2 regions of the Nonomuraea sp. bgisy101 genome follow, and region 1 is predicted to be linked to the other one. Evidence: riboswitches for the same ligand, from Rfam matches in the RefSeq annotation. Region 1 holds a riboswitch; the other holds the start of a gene.
What was found. Region 1 has a riboswitch for cyclic di-AMP ahead of AC3EO4_RS01280 (C40 family peptidase). Riboswitches for the same ligand answer to the same signal wherever they lie in the genome.
Positions count from the first base shown of each region.

Region 1 (7,609 bases):
TGCCCTCAGACGGCGTGCCCAGGAGGCCCGTGGTTCACCGTGAGCGGCATGAGGGCCGGCGGCATCGCGCACGCGGTCACAGGAGGGTGTGGAAGCGGGCGGCGACGTGCTCCCAGTCCCATTCGCCCGACACCCACTCCCTGCCCCGCTCGCCCATCTTCCGTGCCCGTTCGGGATCCGCCAGCAGGTCGATCAGCGCGCCCGCCACCTCGTCCACCGACCTGCCGTCCACGACGAGCCCGGTCTCGCCGTGCCGTACCGCGTCGGGAGCCCCGCCGGACGCCCCCGCGACGACGGGCAGCCCGGTCGCGGACGCCTCGAGGAACACGATCCCCAGCCCCTCGACGTCGATCCCGCCGAGCCGTGTCCTGCACGGCATGGCGAAGACGTCGCCCACCGCGTAGTACGAAGGAAGCAGCGAAGAAGGCACGATCCCGGTGAACCGTACCGACTGGCCGAGGGGCGCCGCCATGCGGATGAGGCGCCGGCGGTCGGGCCCGCCGCCGACGATGAGGAGCACCGCGGAGGGGACGGCCCGCAACACCAGAGGCCACGCCCTGATCAGCTGGTCCTGCCCTTTGCGGGGGACGAGCCTCGACACGCACACCGCGACCGGCCTGCCGTCGAGCCCGAGCGAGCGTCGCAGGTCGGCGGCTTCCACCGACGGGTGGAAGAGGACCGGGTCGACGCCCGGCGCGAGCCGGACGAGCTTGGCGGCGGGCACCACGCCCGCGAGCCTGGCGTGGGTGTAGGACCCCAGGTAGGTCACCACGTCCGCGTGGTCACCGATCCGCCGCATCAGCGGGCGGAACAGCGGCGAGGACTCGTGCCCGTGGGTGAGCATGACGATCCTGCGCGCGCCCGCGGCGCGCAGGCGGGGCGCGAGGAGCCCGAGCGGGGCAGCCGCGCCGAAGACGACGGTGTCGGCGCGATGGTCGGCCACGAGCCCTGCCGCCCTTCGCGCCGCGGCCACCGTGGGGAGCATGAGCGAGGTGGGATGCCTGACGACGGGGTACGGCTGCCGCCGGTCGAACTCCTCGCAGCCGCGCCATCGTGAGGCGTAGACGAGGACGGAGGGGGTCCGGAGCGCGAGCCCGTGCACGAACGACTGGATGCCGCCCGGCCGGGGCGGGAAGTCGTTCGTGACGATGAGGACCCGGGTCATGGGCGCCCCCGGACCGTGGTCGCGGGACGGGCCGCGGTCACAGGGAGGGCCGTGGTCGCGGGACGGGCCGCGGCCACGGAGAGAGCCATGATCGCGGGACGGGCCGCGGTCATGGGCAGGCCCGTGCTCACGGGATGTTCATGAGCTCCCATGAGCGGGCCATGGCGATGCGCTGTGGTGCGGTCGGGTGCGAGGCATAGAGCACATATTCCACGACATCCGGCGACAAGTCCGAAATGTTGGTAATGGCAAGCCGCTTTTGCATGGAGATGAACGTCTCAGGGTCACGGGTGAGGTCGAGCGCGTGCAGGTCGGCTCTGGCCTCGACGTGACGGCTGACGACGTTCTGGGCGGGCCCCGACAGCACGGTCGCCAGCGAGAGGAATCCCATGACGGCGCCCACCGCCAGCGGATCCGAGAGCGGCCGCCGCCACAGCGGGGCCACACAGAACAGCAGCACCGCCCCGAAGGCCGCGCCGAGCCCGCCCACCAGCGTGCCGTGGAGCACGTCGTTGTACTTGGCGTGTCCCAGCTCGTGCGCGATGATCAGCTCCACCTCCTTCTCCGGCGCGGCAAGCAGCGTGTCGTAGACGACGATCCTGCGCGTCGCGCCGAACCCGGACACGTAGGCGTTGAGCGCGGTGGTCCTGCGGGAGGCGTCGGCGACGAGCACATCCTCGACGGGCACGTCGGCCCGCTCGGCCAGGTCGAGCAGCCGGGTGCGCAGCTGTCCCGCGGGCATCGGGGTGAAGTCGTTGAAGAGCGGCTCGAAGACGACGGGGTAGATGAAGGAGGCCCCCACCGTCAGCACGAACGCTCCGGCGGCCGCGGGCACCCACCACCGCTTGAAGCGCCTGGCCAGGCCGACGATCGCCAGCACCATGACGGACAGCAGCACGACGCGCACGCCGATGGACTTCAACCTGTCGCCCGTCCAGCTCCCCCAGTTCTGGGTGGAGAGCCCGAAGGCGCGCAGCTCGGTCTCGAACCACATGCCGAGCGGCCAGCGCAGCAGCTCGACGACGGCGGTCAGCACGACGACACCGAGGACGACCCGCAGCCACCACGGCCCTCTGAGCCTGCCGAGCAGGCGCGCGCCGAGTGGCGTGGCCACGAGCAGTCCCGCGAACACGACGGTCAGCCCGAGTGACAGGTAGGCCGGCACGCTGGTGGCCGCGTCGAAGGCTCGGGCTCGGGCGATCTCGGCGGCGGTGAAGTCCCGCGCGGGATCGGGCGGTACGGAGGGCGCACCCCGCAGGAGGTCCCACGGCGTGGTGAACGCCACGACCGCGAGGATCGCCGCCCCGAGCACCACCAGCGCGATGCCCGCCTGCCGGTCCAGCCGCCTCATCCGTTTCCCTTCGCGCCGGTCAGCTCGTCCCGGACATACTCCCGCCAACGTGTGACGAGCGCGCGGACCGACAGGCCCAGCGGCTCCAGCGCGTGGTCGAGATCCTGTCCGGCAGCCCGATGGTAGAGGTCGACGAGCGCATGCTCGCCGTACACGGTGGCGACCAGCCGGCAGGCCAGCCACGCCTCCTGGTAGACCTGCGCGAGTCGCGGCGAGCCCGGCGCGAAGTCGGCGTCGGCGGGCAGCGCGGAAGGGAGCAGTCCCGCGCGCGCCTCGGCCGCCAGCTCCGCCGCCGCCACCCGCGTGGGGAGGCCCGAGCGCAGGTAGCCGACGTAGTCGGCGAAGCCCTCCCGCAGCCACACGGGCCGTCCTTCGGTGCCGGCGGCCACGTGGGTGAGCTCGTGGGCGAGGACGACGTCGCGGCCGACGGGCGTCAGCCGCGCGAACGCGCCGGGCAGGACGATCACCCGTCCCTGCGAGGCCAGCGCGGCCAGTCCTTCCACGGCTCCCGTGCCCGCGAGCGCGGCGGCCTCCGCGGAGGTCCTGGGCACCAGCACCAACGGCCGTACGGCGCGCCGCAGGACGGCGGAGACGGTGAGCGCGGCCGCGTCGGCTCTGGAGGCGAGGTCGCGGAGGAGCGCGGCCTCGGTGTCGTGGCCCACGACGAGCGAGCGCGTGCCGTACGCCACGGTGACGCCGGCCGCCCACAGCCCTCTGGCCTCGGGCGGCAGCCGACGCCCCGCCGACCCCGCCACCGTGCAGATCGCGGGGCAGGCCAGCGCGGCCGCCAGCAGCGTTCTGCGGGTCACCACGGCTGCGATGCTAGCCCGGACAGGCCAGAACCCCGTCCGAGGGGGGTGGACGGGGTTCTGGACGTCCGGCTAGGCGCCGGGGCGGACCGCGCCGGCGAAGGAGGCCTTGCGCCAGCCGCTGAGCTTCTCGATCCGCACGGTCTTGCCTGTGCTCGGCGAGTGGATCATCCGGCCGTGGCCGACGAACATGCCCACGTGGCCTTTCCCGCGGAAGAACATCAGGTCACCTGGCTTGAGGTTGCTCCATGTGACCTTCTTCCTGATGCGCGAGTACTGGCTGTACGTCACGCGCGGGATCTTGATGCCGGCCTTGGCCCAGGCGTACTGGACCAGTCCTGAGCAGTCGAAGGCACCCGGTCCCGTGCCGCCGAAGCGATACGGGTCGCCGACCTGCTTCTTCGCCATGGCGACGGCCTTGGCGGCCTTCACCTTCTGCCGAGCGGCCTTGGTCTGCTGCTTCGCCTTGGACGTCGACGCCGCGGCCGTCTGCGCGGTGCTCACCGTCTTCAGGGTGCTCACCGCCTCAGCGGTCACGGTCGCCTGTGCCGTGGGTGCGTGGAGGACGACTCCTCCCATCGCCGCCACGACGCCGCTCAGGGCAAGGCAGGACAGACGGGTTTTCTTCAAGGGGGTAGACAGAACGTCTCCTCGGGACTTCCACGAATGCCTACCGGGTTAGCTGACGGGTTCGGGCGTGGAAGTCGCCCTTCCGGCCCGAAGGCCGGATTCACCCCAGGTACGTGGGTCCCCGGCTCCGTGCTCCATGCCGCACGGATTCGGCAGGTCGACCGCGCACGCCTCTCAGCGGCCTCGGCGCGGCGACCAGCGGATCTTTTGCGCGCACACCGGCCACTTCGCGGGCCGGTGGACGTTGCCGGCGCCATGGCTTGGTCGCCGCGATGCGAGAAGGTACCTGGATGCCCAACGGCAGGCAAAGCCGAAGTAAAGATGTCAAGATCACCGACCGGCACTTGTCAGGACCGGATCCGCTGCTCCACAGAGCCCTTCGTCGGGCGAAAGTGACCCTTGTCACACTTGTACCGATGACGACTTGTCAGGTCCCATTTGTCACATATGTCACACCAGTAACATGAGCCGGAAGCGAGAGCTTACGCCCTACCCATAAGCTCTCGGCATGCTTGATACGTGGTCGCTTCGCGTGCTGCTGGAGGTCGGACGGCGCGGCTCCTTCTCGGGAGCGGCCGAGGCCCTGTCGATGACCCAGCCGGCCGTCTCGAGACAGATCGCCACCCTCGAACGCCGCACCGGCGTCACGCTCTTCCACCGCCGTCCGAGAGGCGTCCAGCCCACCGAGGCGGGCCTGGCGGCCATCGAGCAGGCCGAGGCCGTGCTCAACGGGATGAGCCTGTTCGAGACCAGGTTGCGGGCCTTCACCACGGCCGAGGCCGGCACGGTCAGGGTCGCGGCCTTCCCCAGCGCGGCCACCTGGTTCGTCCCCGAGAGCTTCCGCCGTTTCGCCGCTGCCCGCCCCGCCGTCGAACTCTCCCTCACCGTCGGCGGGGAGGGCTTGATGGAAGGCGCGATCGACGTCGACCTGCGCACCTCATGGGACGCCGCTCCCGAACCCGGGCTCGAGGTGCTCGACCTGTTCGAGGACGAGCTGCTGGTCGCCCTGCCCGCCGAGCACCCGCTGGCGGCGGCCGAGCGCGTACGGCTGGCCGACCTGGCCGACGAGCCGTGGATCGACGGCACCCACCCCGACTGCCTGGGCCCCATCGCGGAGCTGGCGGCCGCGATGGGCCGCGCGCCGAGGATCAGCCACCTGTGCGACGACTGGAACGGCCGCCAGGGTCTGGTGGCGGCTGGGGTCGGGGCGATGCTCTACCCGTCGATCGCGGGCAGGGCCGTACGCGCCGACATCAGGCTGGTGGAGCCCTCGCCGCGGCTGCCCGCCAGGCGGATCAGCGCCGTCTTCCTGCCTGCGCGTGGACGCCCGCCCGCGGTGAGCGCCTATCTGGAGGTGTTGCGCGAGATGGGCGAGGCCTACGGGCGGATGGCGCCGACGAGCCGCCTGCCGTAGGCGGACAGGGGGACGACCTTCACCACGTCACCCGTCTGGGGGGCGTGCACGATCTTGCCGTCGCCCGCGTAGATGCTCACGTGCCCGAGGCCCTCGCTGAAGATGAGGTCGCCGGGCTGCAGGGCGTCGAGCGAGACCCTGCGCTTGGCGCCCCACGCCCACTGCTCCCACGTCGTCCGCGGCAGCGACACGCCGCCCGCCCGCCACGAGGCCTGGGTCAGGCCCGAGCAGTCCCAGCCGCCGGGCCCGGTCCCGCCGTACTGGTAGGGCTTGCCGACCTGGGCGAAGGCGAAGCTGAGCACGGAGGCCGCGTTGCCGGAGGCCGAACCGGTGTACTTGATGCCGGTGCTGTTCGGGTTGCCGACCTTGTAGGCGCCGAGCTTGCGCAGCAGCTTCTCCTGCTCCTTGATCAGCTCGAGGACCTTGTCCTTCTCCGACTTGACCTCGTCGCGCAGCTTGTCCGCCTCGGTGAGCGCGCCCTTGGCCTGCTCCTTGTCGGCCTTGAGCTGGCGGTTCTCCTGGTCGAAGACGGCGAGCACCTGCGCCCGCTCGTTCGTCATCTGGTCCATGAGCGCCATGCTGCCGAGGGTCGCCGTGGGGTCGGCGTCGCTCAGCATCGTGGTCCACGAGGTCATGTCGGCGCCCTGGTAGGCGTTGACCGCCATGCCGACGACCTCGGCCCGCAGGCCGGCCACCTTGGCCACCTTGCTCTTGTACCGGTTGTTGAGGCCGGTGAAGGTCTTCTTGGCCTTCTTGTACTTCTCGGTGGCGGTGTTGTACTTGTCGACGACCTTGTCGGCCTTGTCGTTGAGCTTCTCGAGCTTGGCCTTCGCCTGCGCGATCGTCGGTTTGGGATCGGCGACCGCGCCGTCCAGAGGCAGGAGAAGAGCCCCGATCACGAGACCCGCAGCCACCGGTACCCGGCCAAACCTCACAGCGACACGCCTCCCAGTGATCACGCCTGGGGCGAAATAGTACAGAAGCGTCGCCTAGCAGCTCAAAATGTCGCCCAATTTGTGACCTAGGCCCGGCCAAGACGGCGCAGGAGCAGCGCCGACTGCACGGGGCGCGCGCCCATCCTGCGCACCGACTCGGCCACCTCGCGGTCGGAGGAGACCACCGCGATCGCCCTGCCCTGCGGCTCGGCCCTGACGAGCTGGCGGATCAGGTCGTCGGCGATCTCGCCGGGCGCGCTGAACATCACCCGCACCCCGCGCGGCGCCACGACCTGCACCGGCGCGTTGAGCTCCGCGCCGTCGAAGACCACGGTCACCTCGACCCTGGTCTGCGCGACCAGGCCGCCGAGGCCGGTCATCAGCCGGTTGCGCTGGTCGGCGAGCGTGAGCGTGCCGTACCCGGTCTTGGTCACGTTGTAGCCGTCGATGATCAGGTGCACCTGCGGCAGTGCCAGCAGCTGGTCGAGCAGCTGCGGGTCGTCGTCGGCCAGCGCTCTGGCGGGCACTCCCCGCACGGTGGGCACGCCGGGGGCGACGGCGGCGACCGAGTCGGCGGGCCTGCTGATCGTGGTGGGCAGGGCCAGCTCCCTGCGCAGCCCCGCGGAGGCGTCCTGGAGCGCGTCGAGCAGCACTCTGATCCTGCTGTCCTCGACGCTGCGGCCCTCGCGGGCGGCCCTGCGTGAGGCTTCGAGCTGCCGCTCGACGTCGGCCAGGCGCTCCTTCAACCGCCGCAGCTCCGACTCGCCGGCGCTGCCCGCCGTGGACGCGGCCAGCTTGGCCTCCTCAGCGGCATGCGCCATCTCGTCGGCGCGCCGGTCGGCGGCTTTGAGCCGCTCCCTGGCGTCGTGGAGCTTGCGGCGCAGGTCGGAGTTCTCGGCCCTGGATGCCTTGAGCTGCTCGCGCAGCCGTTCGCCCTCTTCCTTCGCGGCGGTCTTCTGGGCGGCCAGCTGCTCGCGCAGCCGCGTGACCGTCGCCTCCTGGGCCGAGCCCTCGGCCGCGACCGCCGACTGCTCCAGGTCGACTCGCGCCATCTCCACCATTTCCGCCCACCCGGGCGGCCTGGTCAGATAGGCTGCCGCCGCGACCAGCACGGGGTCAGCGGCGGGTGGCGCATTGCCCTCGGCCAGCGACGCGACCAGTTCGGGCCAGCCCTTCTCGATCGACTCGGCGACGGCCTCGCGGAACTTCTTGTCGTTCTCCAGCTGGGCGGCGATGGGGGCGCTACCGAGTTTGGCGCGTTTGCGCGGGTCGAACTTCGCGATGCCGCGCAGCGGCGGTGGGACG
Region 1 covers NZ_JBYITD010000001.1:265,025-272,633, reverse strand. The annotation lists gene AC3EO4_RS01295 (glycosyltransferase family 4 protein) at 77-1,165, opposite strand; gene AC3EO4_RS01290 (M48 family metallopeptidase) at 1,293-2,516, opposite strand; gene AC3EO4_RS01285 (hypothetical protein) at 2,513-3,328, opposite strand; gene AC3EO4_RS01280 (C40 family peptidase) at 3,398-3,955, opposite strand; cyclic di-AMP (ydaO/yuaA leader) riboswitch at 3,978-4,120, opposite strand; gene AC3EO4_RS01275 (LysR family transcriptional regulator) at 4,464-5,369, shown strand; gene AC3EO4_RS01270 (C40 family peptidase) at 5,333-6,283, opposite strand; gene AC3EO4_RS01265 (NYN domain-containing protein) at 6,391-7,609, opposite strand, start outside.

Region 2 (7,609 bases), on a different contig from region 1:
CGGTCACGTCGACGTCGGCGTCCTCGGGCACGATGATGTCGACCCCGCCCATCACGGCGAACGCCCTGATCGTGATCTCCCCGCCGTTCAGCGTCGCCTCACGCAGGTCGATCTTGCCGCCGCCCCAGAAGGCGACGGTGGTCAGCACGCGCGGCGCCCGCCAGATGCCGGTTCGCTTGAACCCGCCCATGACGGCGATCGCGACGCCGCTGTCCGCCCCCGAGGTCGTCGAGGGTGACGACACGGGCAGGGGGGTGTGGGCAGGGGTGGGCAGGTCGTGCGTGAGGAGGTCGAGCTCCGCGTAGGTCTTGGCGGAGTAGACCTGGTCGAGCCGCTCATGGAACTCCTCCATGCCCAGCCGTCCGTCTCCCGCGGCGGCTCGGAGGATCTCGGCGGTGCGCTCGCGGTCGAGGTCGGCGGCGCGCATCTCCCGCGGGTCGCGGTCGGGCAGGGGGGTCATGGGTAAAGCCTAGACCGGTTTCGCGTGGCCCGTGAGCTCGTGCGAAGCTGTCAGTGTCCCCAAGACCAGGAGGTCCTGATGGCTGAAACACCGGCGGAACCCGAGCCCATCGAGGCTCCCGAGGATGAGCTGAAGCGGAAGTTCCGCGAGGCGCTGGAGCGCAAGAACAACGCGCACGCAGACTCGGTTGCGGGCGGCAAGGGAAAGGATCCCTCGAAGATTCACGGCGCCCACGGTCCCGCCTCGAGCAAGCGGACCTTCCGTCGTAAGAGCGGCGGCTGACGCCTCAGGTTCCAGGGAGGGTACGGCGCATGCCGTACCCTCCCTCTCTTTGTGTTGCCTGAAACGATTCACCATCGAGTTGAGCTGCGGTGATGTGGTTCGGCGATAAATATGAGAAACATTCTCAATTGCCGCGTGGCGGAATAGCCTTGCCACTCGGATGGGCTTTTTCGCTCCTCTGGCTATAAATATCCATAACCGTGATCTCGCCCTTTTTCGGGGCGGCACGTGCTCCTCCTACGCTGTCCCGGTCAGCGCGATGGTGAGGGAGGGTTCGTGCTGGGACTCGATGACTGCCTGGCCGAGGTCATGGCCATACCCGGCGCCCTCGACGCGATGGTGGTCGACCACATCAGCGGCATGGCGGTGGCCGCGAGTGGAAGCGAGGGCCTCGACGTCGAACGGTCGGCGGCGGCGCTGAGCGAGGCGCTGCGCCACACGACGGACGGGCTCGCCCAGAGCTCCCCGGATGGAACGATCCGCGTCGACGAGATGCTCGTCACCACTGACAAGGGCCACCACCTGGTGCGCCACCTGGTGTCGCCGTTCGAGGGGCCGCTGGTCCTCTACGTGCGGCTGGACAAGGAGCGAGCCAACCTCGCCCTTGCCCGCTACCGACTGCAGGCCATCTCAGGACAGTTGACCAAGTGACATGCCGGTACTGGACACGCTGCTCGCCGGGCTGGCGAGGCAACGCTCGACGGGCGCCCTGCGGGTGGGGCGGGCGGGCACGATCTTCATGGACGCCGGACGGGTCACCTACATGGAGTGCGCGGACACACCGAGGGCCGAGGACGTGCTGATCGCCAGCGGCAGGGTCTCGGCTCCCGCGCTGCGCAGGGCCCAGCGAGAGGGCGGCGGCGCGCGCCTGGTCGAGGACGGCATGGTCACCAAGGGCGAGCTGCAGCACTGCGTGCTCGGCGCGGTGCTCGACGCGGCCTACTTCCTGTTGCCCGTCACCGGGACCAGGCCCAAGTTCCGGCCGGGGGAGCGGCACTGGCTGGGCTCCCACTGGTACTTCGAGGTCGAGGAGATCGTCCGCGAGTGCGGGCGGAGGAGGGCTCAGTTGACGGGGATCTGGCCGTCGGCCGACGTGGACACAGCGCCCGTGGCACCGGTCAGGCGGCTGCCCGGCCATCGCGTCGTGCTGAACGACCTGCAGTGGGAGATCCTCGTCCACGCCGACCGCGCGGCCACCCCACTGGAACTGGCGATGAAGCTCGGCAGACCCGGTTACGCGACGCTGCTGGCCGTACGCCGCCTTGCCGCGGCGGGGCTGCTCGCACGTTCGGAGGGCATGCCGCCGCCGCTGCCCAGGCGGCTCGGCCGGGACGAGGAGTCGCGGCCGCGGCCCGACCCCGACGCTCCTGCCCTGCCACTCGGGCCCGTGGTGACCGCGGACCCGACCGACATCAACCTGCTGATCCGGCTGAAGAAGGCGCTGGAGGAGCTGTCGTGAGGTTCCCCTCACTCAGAAGGAGGCCACCGGTGGAGCTGCGGGACGAGGTGCTGAGAGAGATGGTGCTCCTGCGTGAACGCACTCCCGACGTCAGCGGGAGCATCGCCTGCAGCGTGGACGGGCTGACCATCGCCAGCGACCTGACGGGCGGCAACGTCGAGCAGACGGCGGCGCTCTCGGCGGCCCTCCTCGCGCTCAGCAAGCGCATGGCCATCCTGGCAGGCAAGGGCGCCCTGGAGGAAACCCTCATCTCGGGCACCGCGGGCTTCGCCGCCTTCTACGCGGCCGGCCCCACGATCGTCCTCACAGTCCTGGCCGACCCTGGCACCAACCTGGGGCTGCTGCGGCTGGAGGGTCGCAAGACGGCGGCGAGTGTTGCCGCCATCGCATCGCGAAAGTGACTCACATCCACACGGAGGAACGCATGGCGAGCATGGACGTCTCCCTCAAGGAGATGATGGCGATCGACGGCGCTCTCGGCGCCGTCGTGGTCGACTACGGCAGCGGCATGGCCCTGGGCGCCCTCGGCGGCTCCAAGGACCTGGACCTGCAGGTGGCCGCCGCGGGCAACACCGAGGTCGTCAAGGCCAAGATGCGCACGATGGACTCCCTCGGCCTCAAGGACACCATCGAGGACATTCTCATCACGCTGACCGGCCAGTACCACATCATCAGGCCGATGACCGGCAGGGGCGGCAAGGGACTGTTCCTTTACCTCGCGCTGGACCGCGGCAGGGCGAACCTGGCGATGGCGCGGCACCAGCTGCGCTCGATCGAGGAGAAGCTCGAGGTCTGACGGACCGCGCCCCGTGTCCGCGGCGCGGCGGACACGGGGCGTGCCGTACGGCCTGGGCCGCGCCCCTCGCGCCGTGCCGAATCCGGCGTTCGACCATGACTCTTCCATGATTTTTGACTTCTGATCGATTTACCATGCCGGACCCCGTGAAACCCGTTGTTTCGCAGGGGTTTTCGTGTCTTCTGGGCCTGTCGATTCGTGACGATAAAAGGTAGATCTTCTTTCCGATTCATGGCTTTGCTTTTGCCTTTGGGGTGGTTTGCGCCTAGAGTCCATTGCGTTACCGACCGGTGACGTGCCCTTCACAAGGAAGAGCAGGCTGGTCGGCGCCGAATCCCGCGAACGCGGGAACCGGGGACCCATCTCTTTGGGGTGAATCCGGCCCAGTGCCGGTAGGGCATCTCCACGCCCGAACCCGTCAGCTAACCCGGTAGGCGAGATGGAGAGGACCACACTCGTGTACTACCACCCCCCAAACTGAGCGGCGCTTTCCCCCGCTTCTTCGCGCTCTCCTTTGCGTAGCGACTGTTAGGCCCATGCCCGGCTACGCCTTTGCCTGATCTTCATTCGAGCGCGGACTGCCCATTCCCTCGCACAAAGGACTTTCATGACCCGCCGCTTTGGCATGCGCGTTTCCGCCCTGCTCGTCACCACCGCCCTCGCCGTAGGCACCGGTGCCGCCGCCGCTCTCGCCGAGCCCTCTGGGCCCGACATCAGCCAGGTCACCCAGCAGCGGACCCTCCTCCAGGGGTCCACCACCGCCTCCTACTACTGGGACGACGCCTCCGGCCGCGCCGGTGACACCGGCCTGCCCGCCAGTGGCATTCCGATGCGCAAGGGTCTGATCGCCAGCCCGAGCTGGCCCCTCATGACCGAGGGCTACGTCGTCTACAAGGGCAAGAAGGCCCCCTTCTTCGTCGGCGACCGCGGTCCCGGCAACCCCTCGAACAACGGCATCATGCTCGACCTCGACGCCAAGACCTTCGCCGAGCTCACCGGCGGCAGGTTCAACTCCGACACGCTGGGCGTGGACGGCATCGGCGGCGAGGGGCACATCAAGATCCAGTACGTCATCACCAAGTGGGGCAACGGCGTGGGCAAGAAGAACCACCCCGTCGCCTTCTCCACCGGTGCGTGGAGCCGTAAGGACAGGAACCCGGCCAAGCCGCCGGTCGACCTCCTCGCCCTCGCCAAGGCGAAGAAGGCCGAGGAGGCCAAGAAGGCCGAGGCCAAGCGGATCGCCGCGGTGAAGGCCGAGGAAGAGGCGCAGGGCGGCGCGTCCGTCCAGCCCGCCTCGTTCGACACGGGCGCCGCCACCACCACCGCCGCCCGTACCGAGACCACGGACGAGAACGGCCACACCGGTACCGCTCTCGCCCTCATCGGCGGTCTGGCGATCGTCGGTGGCGTCGGCTACCTGGGCCGCGGCCACCTGCGCAAGGTCGTCTCCCGCTAGGCCTTGCCGCCGCGCGAAACAGAATGGGATTCTGTTTCGCGTGACGCTCAAGGCGCATGCCAACGGTATCGAGATCGCCTACGACACCTTCGGCACCCCCCGTGACAGGCCCCTCCTGCTGATCATGGGACTCGGATCCCAGCTGGTCCACTGGGACGACGAGTTCTGCGAACTGCTCGCCGGGAGGGGCCACCACGTCGTCAGGTACGACAACCGCGACGTGGGGCTCTCCACCCATTTCTCCGAGGCGGGCGTGCCCGACCTCACCCCGGGCGCGGCGGCGCCCTACCTGCTGAGCGACATGGCCGACGACGCGGCCGGCCTGATGGACGCCCTCGGCTGGCCCGCGGCCCACGTGCTGGGCGTCTCGATGGGCGGCATGATCGCTCAGGCGCTCGCCATCGCGCATCCCGGCAGGGTGCTCACGCTCACCTCCATCATGTCGACCCCCAGCCCCGACGCGGGGCCGCCCACCCCCGAGGCGACGGCCGCGCTGTTCTCCGCTCCCGCTCCCGACCGGCAGGCCGCGATCGAGCGGGCCCTGGAGGTCTGGACGGTGATCGGCTCACCCGGTTACGAGCTCGACCGCGAGCGGATCGCGAAGCTCGCGGGCCTGGCCTACGACCGCGACTACGATCCCGCGGGGACCACCAGGCAGCTGGCCGCCATCCTGGCCTCGGGCGACCGTACCGAGGGGTTGGGCCGCCTGCGGATGCCCGCCCTGGTGGTCCACGGCGAGGCCGACGTGCTGGTGCAGGTCTCCGGCGGCAGGGCCACGGCCGCCGCGATCCCCGGCGCGCGGCTGATGACCTTCCCCGGCATGGGCCACGATCTGCCCCGCCCGCTGTGGGAGCAGATCATGGACGCCGTCACAGATCTTCAAGAGCGCTCTTCAGTCGCCGCAGCAGACTGAGGTCGGCCGGCTCGTGCCGCACCTCGGTGCCGGGGGGCTTGGCGACGCGCTTGGGCAGCCCTCGCTCGCGGCGGGGCTTCACCAGCAGGTCGGCCGCCGCCAGCTCCCGTACGGCGAGCAGCACGGTGTACGCCGTCGTGTCCAGCCGCCTGGCGAGCTGGAGCGGCGTCGCGCTGCCGTCGGCGTGGACCAGGATCTCCCACTGGCGGTCGGTGAGCGTGACGCGCTCGCCCGGCAGGCGGGGGACGGGCACCACGGGCGCGGCGTCGAGCTCGTCCGAGGGCCAGACGTCGTCCAGCTCCGTGCTCCTGCGCCCGCACTCGGCGATGAGCTCGTCGACCTCGAAGTGCCAGTGCGGGCCCAGCCAGTGGCGCTCGCTCGGCTGGAACTTGGGCCTGGTGTTGTCGATCCCGAACAGCACGAGCGCGGCGTCGAGCACGACCCTGCGCAGATGCTCGGCCAGCTCCTCGCGCGTCAGCAGGCCCTCGCCGAACAGCGGCTCACCGCCCTCGCGGCGCGCCACGGCCCTGTCCAGGTCGGCGGGGGTCACCCGGCCGCCGCCGGTGAGCAGCTCCTCGATGCCAGGCGTCTCGGCGCTCTCCATGTAGGTCACTTTGCCCTCGAGCAGGTAGACCACGCCCGCCCTGCCCACGCGCAGGGCGCCGGACGAGCACACTCCCGCCAGCCCGGCGAGGAGGCTCTCCAGCGGACGCACCGAGCCAGGCTATGAAGGCTCGAGCCGGACCGGAAGAGACCGGTGATGGATATCTTCATCCCGGGCGGAGAAAAGCTGCCCCGGGTAGGAGAGATCACCGTGCGTGGTCGGCGGCCTCCCTGCTGCTGAGAATCCTGCCGATGTTGCTCTCCGCCCACCGGGCGACCGCGGCGACCGGCTGGTGCAGCGAGTGGCCCAGATCGGTGAGCGTGTATTCCACCTTGGGCGGTACCTCGGCGTAGACCTTCCTGGTCAGCAGTCCGTCGTACTCCATGGCGCGCAGCGTCTGGGTCAGCACCTTCGGGGTCACGCCGCCGATGCGGTCGCGCAACTCCGTGAAACGCATCGAGCCCTTGGCGAGGCTCAACAGCACGAGCACCGACCATTTGTCGCCGATGCGGTCGAGAACCAGCCGGGTCGGGCAGTTCGCGTCGAAGGCATCGCCAGTATCCATGAGGTACCTATAGCACGATGAAGTAACCAGTATCAAATGGATACCATTGGGGGCATGAAGATCCTACTTTTCGGCGCGACCGGCATGATCGGTCAGCGCATCGCCGCTGAGCTGGGCGATCGCGGTCACGAGGTCACCGGCGTCAGCAGGTCGGGCCCGGTCAAGGGCGACGTCACACAGACCGGAGAACTCGCCAAGGGGTATGACGTGGTGATCTCCGCGATCGCGCCGCCACGCGACGGCTCGGAGCCCGAGGCGCCCTTCCTCGCCGCCACCAGGGCCCTGATCGACGGCGTCCGCGAGGCGGGCGTCAGGCGGCTGATCACCGTCGGCGGCGCGGGCGGCCTCGAGGTGGCGCCCGGCCTCGACCTCGTCGACACCCCCGACTTCCCGGAGATCTACAAGAAGGAGTCGCTCTCCCAGCGGGCGGCTCTCGCGCTCTACCGGGAGGTCGCCGACCTCGACTGGACCTACGTCGCCCCCGCCGCGGTGATCGAGCCGGGCGAGCGGACCGGCTCCTTCCGCGTCGGCGGCGACCAACTGCTCACCGACGAGCACAGCAACAGCTCCATCAGCGCCGAGGACTACGCCGTCGCCATCGCCGACGAAGTGGAGAAGGCCGAGCACGTGCGGCGCAGGTTCACCGTCGGCTACTGAGGATCGTCGGGCAGCAGCGCCTTCTCGTCGGGCTTGTGCACCAGGACGGTGTCGACATAGGAACGGACGGCGGCCGGGAGCCCCACATCGCTCCCGGCCTTCTCCGACAGGAACCAGCGGTGGTCGAGCACCTCGTGGAAGAGCTGCGCGGGCTCCAGCTTGCGCCGCAGCGCGTCCGGGATGGCCTCTATCGTCGGCTGGAAGACCTCGGCCAGCCACCGGTGCGCCACGATCGCCTCGTCCTCGTGCCGCAGGCCCTTGGCCACGCGGAAGCCGTCGAGGTCGTTCAGCAGCCGTCGCGCCTGGTTCTCCTCGGTGTCGAGGCCGGTCAGGCGCAGCAGCCTGCGCTGGTGGTGCCCCGCGTCCACGACCTTGGGCCGCACGATCAGCCGCCCGGTGCCGACCTTGCGGCGCACC
Region 2 covers NZ_JBYITD010000022.1:18,076-25,684, forward strand. The annotation lists gene AC3EO4_RS34760 (DUF1707 domain-containing protein) at 1-460, opposite strand, end outside; gene AC3EO4_RS34765 (DUF5302 domain-containing protein) at 539-742, shown strand; gene AC3EO4_RS34770 (roadblock/LC7 domain-containing protein) at 1,019-1,393, shown strand; gene AC3EO4_RS34775 (hypothetical protein) at 1,395-2,201, shown strand; gene AC3EO4_RS34780 (roadblock/LC7 domain-containing protein) at 2,231-2,602, shown strand; gene AC3EO4_RS34785 (hypothetical protein) at 2,626-2,997, shown strand; cyclic di-AMP (ydaO/yuaA leader) riboswitch at 3,315-3,449, shown strand; gene AC3EO4_RS34790 (hypothetical protein) at 3,605-4,453, shown strand; gene AC3EO4_RS34795 (alpha/beta fold hydrolase) at 4,494-5,366, shown strand; gene AC3EO4_RS34800 (hypothetical protein) at 5,323-6,081, opposite strand; gene AC3EO4_RS34805 (winged helix-turn-helix transcriptional regulator) at 6,176-6,535, opposite strand; gene AC3EO4_RS34810 (NAD(P)-dependent oxidoreductase) at 6,590-7,192, shown strand; gene AC3EO4_RS34815 (DUF4032 domain-containing protein) at 7,186-7,609, opposite strand, start outside.
Region 2: it holds a riboswitch for cyclic di-AMP, as region 1 does, so the genes downstream of both, AC3EO4_RS34790 (hypothetical protein) here and AC3EO4_RS01280 (C40 family peptidase) in region 1, are expected to answer to the same signal.